Regions from separate parts of the Rhizobium sp. TRM95796 genome, predicted to be linked through region 2. Evidence: riboswitches for the same ligand, from Rfam matches in the RefSeq annotation. Region 2 holds a riboswitch; each other region holds the start of a gene.
The links. Region 2 has a riboswitch for cobalamin ahead of OCK01_RS23700 (aromatic ring-hydroxylating oxygenase subunit alpha). Riboswitches for the same ligand answer to the same signal wherever they lie in the genome.
Positions count from the first base shown of each region.

Region 1: another riboswitch for cobalamin. It lies ahead of bluB (5,6-dimethylbenzimidazole synthase); the one in region 2 lies ahead of OCK01_RS23700 (aromatic ring-hydroxylating oxygenase subunit alpha).
Region 3: another riboswitch for cobalamin. It lies ahead of OCK01_RS19395 (energy-coupling factor ABC transporter permease); the one in region 2 lies ahead of OCK01_RS23700 (aromatic ring-hydroxylating oxygenase subunit alpha).
Region 4: another riboswitch for cobalamin. It lies ahead of OCK01_RS02560 (ABC transporter ATP-binding protein); the one in region 2 lies ahead of OCK01_RS23700 (aromatic ring-hydroxylating oxygenase subunit alpha).

Region 1 covers NZ_JAOXHE010000005.1:131,383-136,341, forward strand. Annotated here, with positions in the region: gene OCK01_RS12000 (AtpZ/AtpI family protein) at 1-315, shown strand, start outside; gene OCK01_RS12005 (F0F1 ATP synthase subunit A) at 350-1,108, shown strand; gene OCK01_RS12010 (F0F1 ATP synthase subunit C) at 1,196-1,420, shown strand; gene OCK01_RS12015 (F0F1 ATP synthase subunit B) at 1,503-2,105, shown strand; gene OCK01_RS12020 (F0F1 ATP synthase subunit B) at 2,117-2,608, shown strand; gene bluB (5,6-dimethylbenzimidazole synthase) at 2,675-3,412, opposite strand; cobalamin riboswitch at 3,455-3,631, opposite strand; gene OCK01_RS12030 (ribonuclease HII) at 3,672-4,316, opposite strand; gene OCK01_RS12035 (PA0069 family radical SAM protein) at 4,482-4,959, opposite strand, start outside.
Region 2 covers NZ_JAOXHE010000014.1:22,406-27,364, reverse strand. Annotated here, with positions in the region: gene OCK01_RS23710 (CTP synthase) at 1-1,179, shown strand, start outside; gene OCK01_RS23705 (NADH:flavin oxidoreductase/NADH oxidase) at 1,241-2,371, opposite strand; cobalamin riboswitch at 2,547-2,754, shown strand; gene OCK01_RS23700 (aromatic ring-hydroxylating oxygenase subunit alpha) at 2,873-4,120, shown strand; gene OCK01_RS23695 (hybrid-cluster NAD(P)-dependent oxidoreductase) at 4,137-4,959, shown strand, end outside.
Region 3 covers NZ_JAOXHE010000009.1:218,946-223,904, forward strand. Annotated here, with positions in the region: gene OCK01_RS19380 (energy-coupling factor ABC transporter ATP-binding protein) at 1-86, opposite strand, end outside; gene cbiQ (cobalt ECF transporter T component CbiQ) at 83-829, opposite strand; gene OCK01_RS19390 (energy-coupling factor ABC transporter substrate-binding protein) at 833-1,123, opposite strand; gene OCK01_RS19395 (energy-coupling factor ABC transporter permease) at 1,126-1,794, opposite strand; cobalamin riboswitch at 1,845-2,060, opposite strand; gene OCK01_RS19400 (glycerol dehydrogenase) at 2,204-3,328, opposite strand; gene OCK01_RS19405 (2,4'-dihydroxyacetophenone dioxygenase family protein) at 3,325-3,879, opposite strand; gene OCK01_RS19410 (SDR family NAD(P)-dependent oxidoreductase) at 3,891-4,667, opposite strand; gene OCK01_RS19415 (transketolase family protein) at 4,678-4,959, opposite strand, start outside.
Region 4 covers NZ_JAOXHE010000001.1:525,493-530,451, reverse strand. Annotated here, with positions in the region: gene OCK01_RS02575 (mechanosensitive ion channel family protein) at 1-19, opposite strand, end outside; gene OCK01_RS02570 (FecCD family ABC transporter permease) at 111-1,124, opposite strand; gene OCK01_RS02565 (ABC transporter substrate-binding protein) at 1,467-2,417, opposite strand; gene OCK01_RS02560 (ABC transporter ATP-binding protein) at 2,414-3,223, opposite strand; cobalamin riboswitch at 3,347-3,561, opposite strand; gene OCK01_RS02555 (M10 family metallopeptidase C-terminal domain-containing protein) at 3,715-4,959, shown strand, end outside.

The DNA of each region.
Region 1 (4,959 bases), on a different contig from region 2:
CACAAGGAGTTGGGACACGCGCAAGGCAGCCCCGAGGAGGCAGCGAGAGCGGCCAGCGACAATGACCGGAAAGGTTATTCGCAGGCGCTGAAAATCTCCTCTGAGTTCATTGCGGCCGTCATCGTCGGCGCGATGCTGGGCTATCTTCTGGATCTGGTCCTGCCCACCAAGCCGTGGGGGTTGGTCATTTTTCTGCTCCTGGGATTTTGCGCGGGCATCCTCAATGTCCTCAGAGTGGTGGGCGTGGTGACCGCGCCGCATCCGGTGGACAGGATCGGGGAAGCCCGCAACAAGGACAAGAGGCCGAAGCCCTGAGGCGCGGCCGTGATGAAAACGAGAGAGAACAAACGTGGCGACCAGCGATAAGGTAGATCCGATCCATCAGTTCCATATTGTCCCGCTCTGGGAGAATGTGGGCGGCACCGGCTTTCACTTTACCAATTCCGCTCTCTTCATGGTGTTGACAGTCGTCGTTGCGACGCTGTTCTTCGTCTGGGCGTCCGCCCCGCGCGCCATCGTGCCGGGCCGCATGCAGTCGATCGCCGAACTGGCCTATGAATTCGTCGCCAAGATGCTGAAGGACTCGACGGGTAAGGAAGGCATGAAGTTCTTCCCCTTCGTGTTTTCGCTGTTCCTGTTCGTGCTGGTGTCCAACCTGTTTGGCATGGTGCCCGGCTTCTTCACCGTCGGCAGCCAGATCATCGTCACCTTCGCTCTGGCGCTGCTCGTGATCCTGGTCGTGGTGCTCTATGGTCTCTACAAGCACGGCCTCCACTTCTTCGGTCTGTTCGTCCCGTCGGGCGTGCCGATGCTCGTCGTTCCCCTGGTGACCATGATCGAGGTCGTGTCATTCCTGTCGCGCCCCGTCAGCCTCTCGGTTCGTCTCTTTGCGAACCTGCTCGCCGGCCACATCACGCTCAAGGTCTTCGCCGGTTTCGTGGTCTCGCTCGGCGTGCTCGGCCCGATCGGCATCGTCGGCGCCATCCTGCCGCTGCTGATGACCATCGGTCTCACCGGTCTCGAATTCCTGGTCGCCTTCCTGCAGGCCTATGTGTTTGCGGTTCTGACCTGCATGTATCTCAACGACGCGGTTCATCCGGGCCACTAAGGTCGTGAGTAGAGTTCGGCGTCGGTTGACACTGACCGGCGCTCCTGATTAACAGCCACCAAACGAAAACACTGAAGGAGTTCTACAATGGAAGCTGAAGCAGCAAAGTACATCGGCGCCGGTATCGCTTGCCTCGGAATGGGCGGCGCAGCCCTCGGCCTCGGCAACATTTTCGGCAACTACCTCGCCGGCGCGCTTCGCAACCCGTCTGCAGCCGACGGCCAGTTCGGCCGCCTGATTTTCGGCTTCGCCGTGACGGAAGCTCTGGGCATCTTCTCGCTGCTCGTCGCTCTTCTCGCTCTCTTCGGCTGATCGGCGTCTCAAAAAACCATCGGGCCATGGCGTTCGGCCGTGGCCCGTTTTTTGATACCGTATCCTTGCCCTGGAGGAAGGAATGTTTGTGACGACAGCCTATGTTCTGTCCGCCACGGCGGTGGAAGGGGCAGTGCAGTCGACGGAAGCCGAAGTGCACACCGAAACCGGTGTTCCGCACGACGCCGGCCACGCCGATGTGTTCCCTCCCTTCGACGCGACCCAATATCCATCGCAGCTTCTCTGGCTGGCGGTTACCTTCGGCGCCTTCTATTTCCTGGTGTCGAAGCTGATTACTCCTCGCATCGGTTCGATCATCGAGACCCGTGAAGCCCGCATCGCCGGCGATCTCGCCGAGGCGCGGCGGATGAAGGACGAAGCCGACGCCGCAGTCGCCAAATACGAGCAGGAACTCGCCGCAGCTCGCGCAAAGGCGCAGGGCATCGCAGCCGAAGCTCGTGACGCCGCCAAAGTGAAGTCGGACGCCGAGCGCCAGCAGCTCGAAGCCGATCTCGCCAGGAAGATCTCGGAAGCAGAGGCCAGCATTGCCGCCATCAAGGCGACTGCGCTGGGCGAAGTCTCCACCGTGGCGCAGGACGCCGCAGCGGAGATCGTCAACCGGCTCACCGGCGTTTCCGTCAACTCGGGCGAAGCCGCTGACGCGGTCAACGCCGTGAAAGGCTGAGGAGGCTCGTAATGGATGCAACATTTTGGGCGCAGATCTGGGCGCAAGTCGCGCTTCTGATCTTCCTCGGGGTGATCATTTACCTCAAGGTTCCCGGCATGGTCACCCGCGCGCTCGATTCGCGCGCGGAGAAGATCGCATCTGAACTGAATTCGGCCAAAAAACTGCGCGACGAAGCGCAGGCCCTGTTGGCCGAATACCAGAAGAAGCGCGCCGCCGCCGAAGCGGAAGCCGCCGAAATCGTCGCCGCCGCAAAGCGGGAAGCCGATGCTCTGGCCGAGGAGGCCAAGCAGAAGACCGCCGATTACGTGGCTCGCCGCACTCTGATGTCCGAACAGAAGATCAAGCAGGCGGAAGCCGAAGCTGTGGCCGCTGTTCGTTCCGCCGCCGTCGACCTCGCGGTCGCCGCTGCGGAAAAGTTGATCGCCGGCAAGACCGACGCCTCGCTCTCCAACGCGCTGTTCAACGACGCGGTGGGCGAAGTGAAGTCCCGGCTCAACTGAGCGCGTCTCGGAGCCTCGATTGAAGAACCCGCCGCGAGGCGGGTTTTTTATGGGCGCTGTCGCGTTTCAGGCGGGCGGTACCGGTTTCATCGCAATTTCGCGATAGAGCCGCAACACATGCGACTCCTCCGGCCAGCGTTCCGAAAAGATGAGCCGGTCGAGCGGCATCCGGTCACGCCAACCCTTGGTTTCGAGTTCCGGCTTTCTGTAGAGCTCCGACACATGGCCGACGCAGAGATAGGCGACGATTTCAACGCTGTCGGGTATGCCCAGCAACGCGGCCAGGCGGCGATGGTCGAAGATGCTCACCCAGCCGACGCCGATGCCCTCCGCCCGTGCGGCCAGCCAGAAATTTTGCACTGCGCAGACAGTCGAATAGATGTCCATGTCGGGATGATGCGTGCGGCCGAGCACGAACTCGCCGCCGCGCTTGCGGTCGCAGGTGATGCAGATGTTGAGCGGGGCTTTGAGTATCCCCTCCAGCTTGAGCGCCCGGTACTTCTTCTTGACGTCGCCCTCCAACCGGTCGGCGGCTTCGTTGTTGGCCTCCTCGAACAATCGGTGGACGGCGCGGCGATTGGCTTCCTCGCGGATCAGGATGAAATTCCACGGCTGTGTCAGCCCCACCGAAGGGGCGGCATGGGCAGCCGCCAGCAGTCGGTCGAGCAGCGTCGTATCGATCGGATCGGCAAGAAACTCGTTGCGGACGTCGCGCCGCGTATGGATGGCGCGGTAGACCGCGTCTTTGTCGGCATCGGAAAACGGACCCACGGCCGTGAGGTCGCGATGAGCGGCGCCAAGCATGTTACCCCCTGCGTCTGGCGTGCCCGCTGCGCCGTCCTCGCGCGTCGGGCTATGTCGTCCGGTCGGTCTTCTGGCTCGGTTTCATCTGCCGCTTCGCCTTCCCGGTCTCCCAGTGGCGTCTCGAAGCGGCATCCGCCTTACAGCGCTGGGCGCGCGCCGGTTTCGCACCGGCTTCCCGATTCTCCCGCGCGAGCGGGCGCCGGACGATAATGATGTAGCTGAAATAGTGTCCCCGCGGCAATCCATCCCGCGACAAGAACTAGTCCTTCCGCAGCGGGCGAAAGCTCATGCGGTGGAGGGGGCAGGGGCCGAGTTCGATGATGGCGCGGCGGTGCACGACGGTGGCGTAGCCCGCATGCTTCTCGAAGCCGTAGCCCGGATGAGAATGCGCCGCCGCCTCCATCATCCGGTCGCGGGTGACTTTGGCGACGATCGACGCCGCGGCGATCGAGACCGAGCGGGAATCGCCCTTGACGAAGGCCTTGCCGGGGCAGGGCAGGCCGGGGGGAACGTCGCGGCCGTCGATGACTGCGAAATCGGGCCGCCTGTACAGAGAAAGGGTCGCCCGCCGCATGGCTTCGAGGCTCGCCTTGCGAATGTCCGTCCGGTCGATTCCCAAGGCGCTGACCGAGGCGATGGCGACCTCGGCGCTTCCCAGGATCTCCGCATAGAGCCTCTCGCGTTCGGAGAGCGAGAGTTGTTTGGAGTCGTTCAGGCCGGTCGGAATACGGGCGCGGTCGAGCACAACCGCGCAAGCGACCACGGGTCCCGCGAGCGGTCCGCGGCCGACCTCGTCGAGGCCGACGATGCGGTCGTAGCCGTCGCGCATCAACGCTTCCTCGATCGCGAAAGTCGGGGCGACGTCTTCAAACAAGAAAGGTAGGGAATCGGCGGGACGCGTCATGCGGGGTTTGTGGCATATCCCGCCGATTCCCCGCAAGTCCCGGATCGAGGGCGGCGGCCCGGGATGCTTGCGGGCGCCATCCGTCGTTGCGGTTCGACGGAGGGCGCTGGTCGACGCTGGGTCCGGCTTCAGGGACATGCCGGGCCCAGCATCCGATACTGAGAACTAGAGGAGGCTCAGTTGCACCCCATAGCCGGACGGAGGCACGAAGAGATCGGTGTTCAGCTGAATGCCGCGCCGCCTGAGATCGAGCTTCTTGGCGGCGAGTTCGAACCTCCGATGCAGTTGCCAGGCATAGGGACCGGCGCCCTTCATGCGTTTGCCGAATTCGGCGTCGTAGTCCTTTCCGCCGCGCATGGAGCGCACCAGGTTCATCACGTGCCGGTAGCGATCCGGATAGTTGCGCAGCAGCCAATCGCGAAACAACGGGCTGACTTCGAAGGGCAGGCGCAGCAGGATGTAATTGGCTTCCCTGGCCCCGGCGGCGGCCGCGGCGTCGAGAATGCGTTCGAGTTCGTGATCGTTGAGCGCCGGGATCATCGGCGCGGCCAGCACGGCTGTGGGAACGCCCGCTTCGGTCAAGGCCCGGATCGCCTCCAGTCGCCGCGTCGGGGTCGAGGCGCGCGGCTCCATCAGCCGGGCG
Region 2 (4,959 bases):
CCGTTCATGGAAGCCATCCGCCAACTCGGCAACGACCTGCCGCGCGGCACCGCCGTCTATGTGCATCTGACGCTGATGCCCTATATTCCGGCCGCCGGCGAACTCAAGACCAAGCCGACCCAGCATTCGGTCAAGGAATTGCAGGCGCTCGGCATTCATCCCGACATCCTGCTGGTCCGCGCCGATCGCGAGATCCCGGAAGCCGAACGCCGCAAGCTGTCGCTGTTCTGCAATGTGCGCGCCTCCGCCGTCATCCAGGCGCTGGACGTCGCCTCGATCTATGACGTTCCGATCGCCTATCACAAGGAAGGCCTCGACGACGAAGTGCTGGCCGCCTTCGGCATCGAGCCCGCGCCGCAGCCGCGCATGGACGCCTGGGAAGAAGTCTCCCGCCGCATCCACAATCCGGAAGGCGAAGTCACCATCGCCATCGTCGGCAAATATACCGGCCTCAAGGACGCTTATAAGTCGCTGATCGAGTCGCTCTATCACGGCGGCATCGCCAACCAGGTGAAGGTGAACCTGGAATGGATCGAATCCGAAGTGTTCGAGAAGGAAGATCCGGCGCCCTATCTTGAAAAGGTCCACGGCATCCTGGTGCCGGGCGGCTTCGGCGAGCGTGGGTCTGAAGGCAAGATCCGGGCGGCGCAATTCGCCCGCGAGCGCAAGGTGCCCTATTTCGGCATCTGCTTCGGGATGCAGATGGCGGTGGTGGAAGCCGCCCGCAATCTCGCCGGCATCGAGCATGCGTCCTCGACGGAATTCGGCAAGACCAATGAACCGGTGGTCGGCCTTATGACCGAATGGGTCAAGGGCAACGAGCTTCAGAAGCGCTCGGCGTCGGGCGATCTCGGCGGCACGATGCGCCTCGGCGCCTATCGCGCCGCTCTCAAGAAGGGCACCAAGATCGCCGACATCTACGGTTCGACCGAGATTTCCGAGCGTCATCGCCATCGCTATGAAGTGAATGTCGACTACAAGGATCGTCTGGAAAACTGCGGTCTGGTGTTCTCCGGCATGTCGCCGGACGGCGTGCTGCCTGAGACGGTTGAATATCCCGATCATCCCTGGTTCATCGGCGTGCAGTATCACCCCGAGCTCAAGAGCCGGCCTTTCGAGCCGCATCCGCTGTTTGCGAGCTTCGTCGAAGCGGCGTTGGTGCAGAGCCGCCTGGTCTGATCGTCCAAGAGCAGAATTCAAAAAGGCCCGGAAGCGACGCTTCCGGGCCTTTCGTTTTGCATCAGGCGTAGGCGCCCTTGCGCAGGACCTTGTCCTTGGCGCGCACAGCGTAACCGGCCTGCGGCGCATGCAAGTCATAGGCGCCGTCGCTCGGATCGAGCGCGACTTTGGCGTGGGCGGCGAAATTGGGATCGTCGAGCGCCTCGCGGGCCAGCGCGACGAGATCGGCCTTGCCTTCGGTCAGCAAGGCTTCGGCCTCGCGCGCTTCGGTGATGAGGCCGACGGCGGCGGTGGGAATGTCCGATTCAGTGCGGATGCGGGCGGCGAGATCGGCCTGGTAGAGCGGGCCGGGCTTGATCGACGCGCCGTCGAAGCCGCCTGAGGAGACGTCGATCACATCGACGCCGCGCGCCTCGAGTTCGCGGGCGAGCACGATGCTGTCCTCGATCGTCCAGCCGTCCGGATGCCAGTCGGTGGCGGAGATGCGGCAGAACAGCGGCTTGGACGCCGGCCAGGCGGCGCGGACGGCCTGGGCCAGTTCGAGCAGCAGGCGCATGCGGTTTTCGCGCGAGCCGCCATACTCGTCCGTGCGCTTGTTGGCGAGCGGCGAAAGGAACTGGTTGAGAAGATAGCCGTGCGCGGCGTGGATCTCGACCACGTCGAAGCCGGCTTCCTCGGCCCGGCCGACGGCGGCGACATAGGCTTCCTTGAAGCTCTGGATGTCCTCCAGCGTCATTTCGCGCGGCGTCTTGTAGCCGCGTGCGGACTCGGAATGGATGACCGGGCTCGGCGCGATCGGCTCCCAATCCTCGTAACCGATCGACAGCTTGTCTTCGTCCCTGACCTCGGGACGGAACGGCACGGGAGACGAGGCCTTGCGACCGGCATGGGCCAATTGAATGGCGGCGGCTGCGCCCTGGCTATGGATGAAGGCGACGATGCGTTCGAGCGGCGTGATCTGGAAATCCGACCACAGGCCAAGATCGGCGTAGGAGATGCGCCCCTCGGGCGAAACGGCGGTCGCCTCGACCATGACCAAGCCGAAACCGCCGATGGCGAAGCGGGCGAGATGGGCGAAATGCCAGTCGTTGGCCGCGCCGTCGATGGCCGTATATTGGCACATCGGAGCAACCATGAGGCGGTTCTTGAGCGTCAGACCGCGCGCCTGGAAAGGAGAAAAAAGCATGCTCATCGGAAGATCCTTGTAAAGCTCCGCGCCCCTTTCGGTCCGAGACCACAGCGCGGCTCCCGGCATATCGGCGCCATGGTCGAAGAATGCAAGGCGCTTAAATGTGGACGCGGTCGGATTTTATCCGCGCCGAGCAAGACAATGTCGCAAACGAACTCGCCGTGTCGCATGAGCCGTGGTGATATCCGGACATCGAGGCGCCTCGCGGTCTAGGCCAAGGGGTTAAATGGGAAGCCGGTGTTCGAACCCGGCGCTGCCCCCGCAACGGTAAAGACGCTGAATTCGCGACGGGAGCCACTGGGCCATAGGCCTGGGAAGGAGATCGCGAAAGTCCTGGAAGGGACGGCGTCTGAGCCCGGACACCAACCTCGACGACATAACCCGACTGATCGCGGTGGGCGATCAAAGGAAGACCGGCGGATCGTCCGCGCTTTCGCGCGCGGCGTTTGGCGGTATTCCGCGCGCGTCCACCATGCCCAGCCCTTGAATTGACGAGGATCGACCATGGATATTCGCGCCGACATGCTCTCCAGACTCCGCGCCCGCAAACCCGGTTACAGCCTGGACCAACCCTTTTATATCGATCCCGACTATTTCAAGCTCGATCTCGAAGAGATCTGGTATCGCGACTGGCTTTTCATCGGCCATGATTGCGAATTGACCACGACCGGCGCCTATATGACCGTGCAGGTCGGCGCCTATCCGGTGGTGATCGTGCGCGGCGAAGACGGCCGCATCAACGCCTTCCACAATTCCTGTCGCCATCGCGGCAGCCGCGTCTGCACCAAGGAGCGGGGACAGTCCAACAAGCTCGTCTGTCCCTATCACCAGTGGACCTATGAGCTCGACGGCTCGCTGGCCTTCGCGCGCCAGATGGGCGAGAATTTCGACACGACCAATTTCGGCCTGAAGCCGGTGGCCTGCGAAACGGCGGGCGGCTACATCTTCATCTGTCTCGCCGACCAGCCGATGGATTTCGCGCCGTTCCGGGCGATGATGGAGCCCTATTTCCTGCCGCACCGGCTGCGCGACGCCAAAGTGGCCTTCGAGAGCACGATCATCGAAAAGGGCAACTGGAAGCTCGTCTGGGAAAACAACCGCGAATGCTACCATTGCGCCGGCAATCATCCCGAACTCTGCAAGACCTATCCGGAAGCGCCGACCGCTTCGGGCGTCAGCGGCGCAGAGGATGATCCGGAGATCACCGAACATTGGGCGAAGTGCGAAAACATCGGTCTGCCCAGCAAATTTGTGATCGACACCGACGGCCAGTACCGCACTGCGCGCATGCCGCTGCTCCGCGACGCCGTCAGCTACACGATCTCCGGCCGCAAGGCGGTGCAGATGCGACTGTCCGACAATGTCAACATGGACCGGATCGGAACGCTGCTGCTGTTCCATTATCCCACCACCTGGAACCATGTGCTGAGCGACCACGCGATCAGCTTCCGCGTCATGCCGATCAGCGCCACGGAAACGGCGGTCACCACCAAATGGCTGGTGCACAAGGATGCGGTGGAAGGCATCGATTATCGTCTCGACGAATTGACGCATGTCTGGACCGAGACCAACGACCAGGACCGCCAGATCGTCGAGGAAAACGCCTTTGGCATTCACTCGCCGGCCTATGAGCCCGGCCCCTATTCGGAAATGCATGAGGGCGGCGTGGCGCAATTCGTGGACTGGTATTCGAGCTTCATGGAAAAGCGGCTGACGGATGCGGGCAAGCCCGCGCTGCGGTCCGTGGCCTGATCGGAGGACGCGCGCGATGATGCTGATGGGCGCAACGCCGACCCCGCTTCCGCTCGACGAGCTGAAGCCCTGGAATTCCGCAAGGCAGATGCTGGTCTGCACTGGCGTCACCGACGAGGCGCCGGAGGTGAAGACCTTCACCTTTGCGGTTGAAGGCGGCGGCTGGTTTCGCTACCAGCCCGGCCAATTCATCACGGTCGAGTTGCGCGCCGAGGGCGGCGATCTGCACCGCACCTACACCATCTCGTCATCGCCTTCGCGCCCCTACGCCATTTCGATCACGGTGAAGGCGCAGCCCAACAGCGTCGGCACGCGCTGGATGTTCGAGAATGTGAAGCCGGGTTCGCGCGTCCGGGCTTACGGTCCAAGCGGCCATTTCACGCTGGGGCGGGATCTCGGGCGGAAATTCCTGTTCGTCTCGGCCGGCTCCGGCGTGACGCCGATGATGTCGATGCTGCGCTGGCTCGCCGATTGCGCTCCAGGCACGGATGTCGTCTTCGTCAACAGCGCCCGGCGACCGGAAGAGATCATCTTCCGGGAGGAGCTCGAACTGCTCGCCACGCGGATGCCGAATCTCAAGCTGGCTTTCCTGCCGGAGCATCGTTCCGGAGCCGCGCCCTGGGCGGGGCTGATGGGGCGCATCGACATGCGCAAGCTCGAAATGCTCGCGCCTGATTTCCTGAAGCGCGACATTTTCTGCTGCGGGCCGGATCCGTTCATGAAGCTGGTCAGCGACATGGTGCGCGGCGAAGGCTATGACATGAACCGCTATCACCAGGAAAGCTTTGGCGCGGCGGCTGTGACCGACATCGCCCAGAAGCCGGCCAATGACGATGGCG
Region 3 (4,959 bases), on a different contig from region 2:
CGCCGCACGATGCGGAGCGAGACGTCATCCAGCGCGCGCGTGCCATCCTCGTACCTGAACCCGATTTTCCGAGCTTCGAGTATCATCCTATCCACCGTGACAAGGCGTAGAAAACCAGAAGAATCATGCCGATCACCAGCAGTCTGATGCGCGACGCGGGTTTCTCCACGGAGATAAAATCCAGCCGGCCCGTATAGCCCCTGGCGGCCAAGCCCGTCTCCATGCGCCGAGCGCGCGCGAAGACGCGCGGCAGCAGAGACGCGAGCAACAGCCCGTTCGATTTCAGCATGCGCCGTTTTCCTGTGTAACCCAGTCGAGCATCGAGCGATTGCCGACCGGCGTTCAGACAATCCAGCAAGACCCAGATGATCCGGAACATCACCATGGCGATATCGGATATTTCCGCGTTCAAGCCCTTCCGCTGCAAGAGTTGAAGAATGCTCGGAAGCGGCGTGGTGAGCGCGAGAAACAGCAAACAGCAAACACAGGCGCTGCTTCTGAGAGCGACGAAACAGGCTTGGCCAATTCCCTCGTCGGAAACCAGCGCGATGTGAGGGACGTATCCGACCACCGTCACGGAAAAAAGCTGCGCCACGCCGCCGGTTGCGATGAAGAGCAGCGGGATCCGCGCCGCGGCGGCTATGTCGCGCCAAGCTATACCGGCGCCGAAATGCGTCAGCGCCAGCATCGCCAGGAGCACGGCGGCCTGTGTGGACCATCCCGCCGACAAGAGCGAAAGAGCCATGACGCCCAATGAGAGAAAGAGCTTCTCGCCAGCGGCGTGACGCCGCCAGCGATTGGTCTGCGCACAGCGATCGATCGCGCGCATGACTCAGTGCGAATCGGAACGCTTGGCCGGCGATGTGCGGCGTCCGAAATAGAACCCGATCAACCCGGCGCCGATCGCAGCCTGCAAGGCAAACAACAGGCTTTCGATTTCGCCGCTCGGCGGTTCCCAAAGCGGCGTAGCCCATGGCTGATAATCGGGTCGGATTTGCGTGATGACCGCTTCGGCCTCGCCATCGGAGCCGCCGAATTCGGCGTCTCCGCCGTGATGGATGACGAGCGGCAGAATTGCCAGGACGATGACGGCCAGCAGGAGCCAGAGATTACGTTTCAGCATGATCAGGCCTTCGCGTTCAGGATATTGAGTGCATTCATCTCGCCGCGGCTGTAGCGCTGCAGGAGATTGTACACGATCACGGTCAGCAGACCCTCGCTGATGGCGAGCGGCACCTGGGTCAGCGCGAAAATGCCGAGAAACTTCGCCGCGGCGCCCGCCATGCCGGAGACCGGATCGGGAAACGCCAGCGCAAGCTGCAGCGACGTCGTCACATAGGTGGCGAGATCGCCGAGCGTCGCGGCCAGAAAAATCGCGATCGCGCCGCTGAATCCTGCTCCGGACACCCCTTTGAAGATGCCATAGGCGACGAAGGGACCGACAATGGCCATGGAGAATATGTTGGCGCCCAGCGTGGTCAGGCCGCCATGGGCGAGAAGAAGCGCCTGGAACAACAGGACGATCGTCCCAAGAACCGTCGTCACCGTTGGCCCGAACAGCGACGCCGCAAGCCCGGTGCCTGTCGGATGGGAGCAACTGCCCGTCACAGACGGGATTTTCAAAGCCGACAGGATGAACACATAAGCGCCCGAAGCCGCCATCAACAGTTTGATCTCGGGCTTTTCCCGGACGAGCTTTACAATGCGCCTCGCCCCATAGATCACGAATGGCGCGGACACCACGCCCCAGCCAACCGCATGCGCGGCCGGCAAATATCCTTCCATAATATGCATAACACGCCCTCAACCACGCCCACCGCGCAGCTTGATAAAGTCGCCACGGAATGTCGTGGCCCAGCGATGGCAGGTATCCTGGCTCGCGGGTCATGGCTCGATCCGCCTTATCAGCCGACAAGCAGCCAATGGCATAATGGATGTCGCTCACCGCTCACAGTTGCGGGGGCAGCCACGGTCTCGGCCCCTGATGGGTAGTCCTCACCGTGTTCCCTTTTGATCCACCCTTCTTCAAGTCAGGCGGAACCATCCCGGAAATCACTATGCTCGACTCGTCGAAAACACAATATCTAAACGTCAGCAGAATGAATGCGGGCCTGCGCGAGCCGTCTGGAAACGCGCGACATTCCACACCGCTTCCCGAAAGCGGGCGGTAACACGAGTGAACTGCGTCGGGGCAACGGCGCGTCTAGCCGGCGACGGCTCGATCACGCGACGGGCCCCGCCGGTCCATATGGTGCGCAAGCTCTTCGACGTGTTCGATGGCCAGCATGATCGTCTCGACACTCACCGGATTGGGCATATTGCCGAGATGAGGAGCCGTCATGGTCCAGCGAGCGAGGTCCTCGATCTCCGCCTTGGTCGGCTCGCTCATGCCGAGATCGCCGAGCGAGGTGGCGAGACCGATCGAACCGTTGAATGCGACGAGCGATTGGAGTTCGCCCCGGCGGCCTTCGGCCGCGAGTTGCACCAGCGCGCCCCAGGCGACATGCTGGCCGTGGATCGCGTCCTTGGCGCCCCTGGCTTTCACCAGGCCGCGGGTGAGGCTGTGGGCCAGCGACAGCCCCCCGTTTTCGAAGCCGAGGCCGCTCATCAGGATCGTCGCCTCGATCGTGTCTTCGAGGGCTTGGGTCATTCTGCCCGCGTCGAGATCCACCATCGCGGTCTGCGCAGAGCGGCGCAGCGTCTGATAGCAGGCGTCGGCGATAACCGCGGCCGAGACGAGCGGTCTCGTGCCGAAGGGTGTGACGCCCGAGCCGTTCAGGCAGCCTTCAGCCTCGAATTTCTTGGCGACGGCGTCGCCGATTCCGGCCAGCAGGAAGTGCCGCGGCGCCCGCGCGATGAGGGTCGTATCGACGATCACGGCTTCCGGAGAACGGGCGAGACGATCGACCGAGATCATCACGTGATGATCGTCATACATGGCGATGGCGCTGCTGGTCGGGCTGTCGTTGGAGGCGATGGTCGGCACGGTGATCACGTCAAGGCCGAGCTTGCGCGCCAGTCCCTTGGCGGCGTCGAGCGATTTTCCGCCGCCGATGCCGATCGCAAGTGAAGGACGTTGACCTGACAGCGCCGCTTCCAGCGCGTCGATGGCGGGATAGGTGATCTCGCCGGAAAACGGCAGGACGATCGGCGTCAGCCCTTCCGCCGCCAGAAGCGTCTCGAGTCGATCCTTGAGAAGATCGAGCACGAAGGCGTCGGCGATGATCGCCGGATTGGTCCCGAACGGCCTGGCAAGGCGGCCGAGCTCGTCCAGCGCGCCCGGACCCTGAAGATAACGATGCGGTCCGCCGAAGATCCTGAGGCTCACTTGACCAACTCCATCAGCCGATCGACTCCGAGCCCGTTCTGGCCATAATGCCGGCGGGCGGCGGCGAGTTTGGTGAACACGTCTTCATAGCCGAGCGCCACGCCGTCGGGGTCGACATAGACATAACCGCCGGTGACATGAAACAGCGTGATCATCTCGCCGACATCCTCCGGCACGACCAGCGTATGCGTTTCGCCCGGCGGCTCGAAGGCGTAGCTCATCGGCGTCGCCTCCCAGTCATGTTCGAGATAGCGCCAGCGCCCCCGCAGCGTGAAGGCGTGAACCGGGCCGCTGTGACGATGCCGCGACAGCACGCCCGCTTTTCGAACCCGGAGCAAATTGACGTAATAGCCCTGGCTCACAGACAGCACGAGCGGCCGGAACGAGACGCCCTCGGCCTGCGGGATCCAGAGGCGCTCGTCAGCGTCGAGGTCGAGGCCGTCGCCCAGGAATATGTCCGACATCATTCCGAAGGGTTGCGGCTGGCGATAGGCGATCTTGCTCGCATCCATGCGGGCTTCAGGGCGGGGCGTGTCGAGGTTCGCGGTCATGGCGTCGCTCCTCAATCGAGCGGGAAGGCGTCGGATGGAGCCCCCCAGGAACAATAGCCGCCGTCGACCGGCAGCGTGATCGCGGTGATGAACTTGGCCTTGTCGGAGGCCAGGAACACCATGGCCTCGGCGATGTCTTCGGCCGTGCCCATCTTGCCCATCGGCGTACGGCGACGAATGCGCTTCTCGTCGATCTTGCCTTCGGCGATGAGCTTTTCGGTGAGCGGCGTCATCATGTAGCCGGGCGCCACCGCGTTGACGCGAACATTGTGAGGACCCCATTCGCAACCCAGCACCTGGGTCAACATGCCGATGCCGGCCTTGGCGGCGGAATAGGCGGTGCGGACCGGAAGGCCCATCAGCCCGGCGATGGAATTGAGATTGAGGATCACGCCGGAGCGTCGCGCGATCATCGACGGCGCCACGGTCTTGGAGACGAGGTAGGTGCCGGTCAGATGCACGTCTATCAGACGCTGCCAGTGACTGAGCGTCTGATCCACCGTGGGCGTGAAACTGTCGGGCATGCCTGCATTGTTGACGAGAATATCGATGCGTCCGAAGCGGGCGAGCACCGTCTCCACCATCGCCTTGACCGCCTCTTCGCTGGAGACGTCGCCGCTCACGGCGAAATGCTTCTCGCCCAGCGCCGAGGCGGCCGCTTCGGCGGCCTCAAGGCGCAGGTCGTTGATGACGACGGTCGCGCCCTCGCGCGCAAACGCGGCGGCGGTGGCGAGGCCGAGGCCGCTCGCGGCGCCGGTGACCAGAGCGATCCGGTTTTCGAGTTGCATGACCGCCTCCTCACTTGCCGTCGACGATGGCGCGGATGAAACGCGGCGTGTCGACGCCGTATTTCGCCTCGAGATATTCCTGTGATCCGCATTCGAAGAAACTGTCTTCGAGGCCGATCTTGACGAGCGGCTTGACCATGCCGGCCTCGTAAAGCGCCTCGACGACCAGCGACGTCAATCCGCCCGAGGTCTTGTGGTTTTCGGCGACGATCAGGCGGTCGAAGCGGCGCGCAAAGTCAAGAACGCCCGCCTTGTCGAAGGGCTTGATGGTGGAGACATGCAAGACGCCGGC
Region 4 (4,959 bases), on a different contig from region 2:
GAAAGGGCAATCTTTTCATGGCGGTCTCGTCGCGTGGTTCCGGAATCGCGCTGATCACGCGCATGGTTTCCTTTTCCTTAACGGAAAAGGCGGATGCGGCAAGCGGCGGATCAGTTTCGGCGCATGATCCAGAGAAACGCCAGCCCGCCCACGAGCCCGGTGACGACGCCGATCGGCATGTCTTCCGGCGCCATGATGGTGCGGGCGGCGAGATCGGCCCAGATCAGCGCCACACCGCCGCTAAAGGCCGAAAGCGGCAAAACGCGGGCATTGTCGGATCCGGCGAGCGCGCGGACGAAATGCGGGGCCATCAGGCCGACAAAGCCGATCGCGCCTGAGAAGGCCACCATCACGCCGGTAAGCAGCGCCGAAACCACGAACAGCGCGATGCGGAAAGGCTGTACCGACACGCCCAGCGTCGCCGCCGTCTCGTCGCCCATGGCGATGGCGTTGAGCGCCCGAGCATTGGGCTGCAGGAAGGCGAGGGCGACGGCGAGGGTGACGGCGGGGTAGAGAAGATGCGGCCATTCGGCGAGGCCCAGGCCGCCGAGCATCCAGAAGGTCACCGATTGCGCCGCGCGGGGATCACCGAGGAAAACCAGCAGGTTGGCGAGCGCGGTGAAGACGAAGGAGACGGCGACGCCTGCCAGAACCAGCCGGTCCGCGCCATTGGCGTGGCCGACGCGCGCGGCGATCGGAACGGTGATCATGGCGACGAGCGCCCCGGCGAAGGCGAAGACCGGCACGGTCAGCGCTCCCAGCACCATGCCGACATGGATCAACGCGATCACCGCGCCGACCGCCGCGCCCGAGGAGACGCCGAGCAGATGCGGATCGGCGAGCGGATTGCGGGTCAGCGGCTGCAGCACCGCGCCGGTCAGACCGAGACCCGCGCCGACCAGCCCGCCGAGAATGACGCGCGGCAGCCTGACATCCCAGACGATGCTTTCCCGTCCCGCCGACCAGTCGACCGCAATCATATCGGGCGCAATCTTGTTGGCCACGATCTTCCACACCGTGAGAGCGGGAATGGAGGCTGCGCCCAGCGACACCGCCATGATCATGGTGAGGCAGAGAAGGCCGAGGAGCGCCGCGGTGATCAGGAGGAGGCGGAGAGGGGGCATGGGGAGCGGTTGCTACTTGTTTTTGTTTCAGTTTTGCGTGCAAGATTTGTAGGTAGGCGTTTTGGCGCGCCCGGTTCCTGCGTTTCAGAGATGTCGGGGATCTTGGCCACCCCCTCTGTCCTGCCGGACATCTCCCCCTCAAGGGGGAGATTGACTCGCGGTGATGCCTCGCTTTCTCTTGACGCCATCAGTTGCGTCAACGAGGCCATTCAATGTAGCGGAAACCGGCGCCCCAGCCGATCTCCCCCCTTGAGGGGGAGATGCCCGGCAGGGCAGAGGGGGGTGTTTCCGGTCCGCAGCGCTAGCGAGTCGTCCAAGTTGCCGCCGCTCAATGCGCGCTGATCACATATTGCGCGGATGAAACGCCTTGGCCAATCGTGCGATCGCTCCGATGTTGCGTGGACCCGGCGTCGCCTCGACATAGTCCAGCACGACGAAACGATCATTCTTGACCGCGTCTACATTCTTGAAGGCCGGGTTGGTTTTCATGAAGGCGATCTTCTGCTCGGCGGTGACTTCGCCGTAATTGACGATCACCACGACTTCGGGATTGCGCTCGATCACCGGCTCCCAGGAGACTTCGGTCCAGCTTTTTTCGACGTCGTCCATGATGTTCTTACCGCCGGCGGCTTCGATCATGGCGGTGGGGATGCCGTATTCGCCCGAGGTGAAGGGCTTCTCCTCGCCGGAATCGTAGACGAAGACGCGGGCGGGACGATCGATCGGGCCGACGCCCTCGACGATTTCGGCCAACTCCTTGCGATAGCCCGCCACCAGCGCCTCGGCGCGGTCCTCGACGCGGAAGATCTTGCCGAGATTGAGGAGGTCTACGAACATATCGTCCATGGTCGGCTTGGCCTTGTTCATGATGTGAACGCAGCTTTCGGTCAGCTCATAGACCTTGATGCCGAGCGGCTGAAGGGTTTCCGGCGTCACGTCGCCGCCGACCTTCATGCCGTAATTCCAGCCGGCGAAATAGAAGTCGGCGTCGGCGCCGAGCAGCACTTCCTTGGTCGGATATTTCGGCGACAGTTCAGGCAATTCCTTGACCCCGTCGCGGATTTTCTCGTCCAGCGTCTTCCAGCCGGATACGCCGGTATAGCCGACCATGCGGTCCTGCAGCTTCAGGACCAGCATCATTTCGGTGAGGTTGACGTCGTTGGAGATGGCGCGGCTGGGGGCGGCGTCGAAGGTGACGTCGCGGTTGCAACTCTTGACCGTGACGGGGGCGGCGAAGGCGGCGGTGGCGAAAAGCGAGAAGGTTGCGCCGACGATGAGAGAAAGGGTTTTCACAGGAAAGCTCCGGAATAGGACGAACGGGAAAAGGCGAAGCGCGCGGAGCCCTCGGCGCCGATGCGGAATTTTGCGGCCTCGACGCCGAAAGCGCCGGCGATGGCTGTTTCGGTGAGCACCGTCTCGGGCGGGCCGAAGGCCGTCAGCCGTCCGCCGTTGAGAATGGCGGCGCGCGAGGCGAAGCCGGCGGCGAGATTGATGTCGTGCAGCGTGGCGATGACGGTGACGCCCAAGCCTTCAAGCAGATGCAGGATGTCGAGCTGGTGGCGGATGTCGAGATGGTTCGAGGGCTCGTCGAGGATCAGCAGACGCGGCTCCTGGGCGAGCGCCCGGGCCACCAGCACACGTTGCTTTTCCCCCCCGGACAGGGTGGAAAACTGCCGCCCGGCGAGGTTTTCGAGGCCGAGATGCTCCAGCGCATGGTGGACCTTGGCGCGGTCTTCCTCCGACCAGCGGCTTAATCCCCGCCGCCAGGGAATACGGCCCATCATGACGATGTCGCGCACGCTGAAAGGGAAGGCCGCCGGGCTTTCCTGCAGCACCACCGCCACCTTGCGGGCGAAGTCGCGCTGCGGGATCGACCAGATGTCCTCGCCGCCGAGCAGCACCGAGCCGTCGCTCGGCCGGACGCCGCGAAACAGGCAGCGCAAGAGCGTCGTCTTGCCGGCGCCATTGGGGCCGACGATCGCCAGACGTTCACCGGCGGAAATTCGCAGGGAGATGTCGGCGATGAGTTTCGGGCCGCGCGGCGGGGCGAAGCTGACGCCGCGGGCTTCGAGATCCAGACCGTCCACCGCGCAGTTCATGACGCGGCCTCGGGCAGACGCCCGGTTTTGTGGAGAAGGCGGATTGGCGCCGCCATACGCATCAGGTTATGACCGGCGAGACGCCGGCCGCCATTCGATAATCGCATCGGAACACCCCGTCCGTGGTTACTGTCGCTGAATGGCAGGTCTCCTGGCTTGCGGGTCTTCGCCGGTCTGCGCCTTCCCAGCTTTCGCCAGTGGCTCGTTGCAGACAGGCTCGCCGCATACAGTTGCGGGGGCAGCCACGGCTTCGGCCCCTCTGGGGTCGTCCTCACCGTGTTCCCTATTAAGCCGTCGCCCATTTTCGCGGCGACAGCGCCATTCTTCTCTGTCATGCCATCAACTCTCTTATCGCGCAAGCCGGATCGCGACATCCAGTTTCGTCTCTTGCTTTGTAATGGTATAACATTTGTTGACTGTCAATCGTTCACCATGGTTTTCGACGCGGTGTTTACGGGTCGCGGCTAACAATAGGGGAGAAGGAGCCGCGCATGCTGAACTGGAACACGATCACCGAACATGGCGACTATGCTGCGGAACGCTCGGCGTTGCTGACGTTGCTGGAGGGCGCGACGACCAAGCCGTATGTCGATATCGTCGGCGTGCCGACGATCGGCATCGGCTTCAGCCTGCGCGCCAATCTCGACAAGGTGCTGCTGGCGATGGTCGGGGAGGAACATTACAGCGAGACACTTCTGTCGAAGCTCGACGCCGTGGTGGACAAGACCCATTCTTACGGCTCCAGCGCCACACTGATCTCGGCGCTCGACAAGGTGATGGCGGCGTGGAGCAAGTCGGTCGACAGCGATGTTCCCAAGACATTCGCCTTCGCCAGCAGCGACCAGATCGCCGAAGCGCTCGACCTGATTTCCCCGACCTATGACAGCTATGTCGACAAGTGGTTGTCCGGCATTCCGGACTCCGATGAGCGCATGGCGCTGTTCTCGCTGGCTTACAACAATCCGGGCCTGCTGGGCTCCGGGTTGAAGGCCGCGATCGAGGAGGGGGATCGCGCCGAAGCCTGGTTCCAGATCCGCTACTATTCCAATGGCGGCGCGAGCGCCGGCCAAGGCATCGCCAACCGCCGCTATGTCGAAGCCGATCTCTTCGGACTCTATGACAAGGACGGCAAGGCGACATTCTCGGAAGCGGTTCAAACGGGCCAGATGCTGGCGGAATGGCATGAGAAAATTCTGAGTTACGAGGCGAATTACGATCCGGGCGAGGCGGCGAAGATCAAGGGCGTCGAAACGATCGGCGACATCACCGAAGAACTCGCGCCGGCCATCCGCACGGCGCTCAAGACTTTCGGCCTGTCGGCCAAGACGGAGGTCGAGGAACTGCTCGCCACCGACAAGGGCGTGACCACGGTCTATGGCGACGGAACGAGCGCCGACAGCGCCGCAAACGATGCCGACATGTTGATCGGCCGCGCGGGCGCCGACACGCTCTATGGCGGGACGGGAAACGACATTCTCGTCGGCCGCGCCGGCAGCGATCTTCTGTCTGGAGGAGCGGGAGACGATCTGTTCGTCTTCTCGACCGCAAAGGACAGCACCGCCAAGGCTTCTGATCTCATCGACGACTTCACCAAGGGCGAAGACCAGATCGCGCTGACCAAGGCGCTCGATGGCGACTACGATTTTCTCGCCCGCGGCGTCGGCTTTTCCGGCGAGGGCGCCGAAATCGGCTGGCGTTGGAAGGGCGGTGACACGCTGGTAACGGTGGACCGGGAT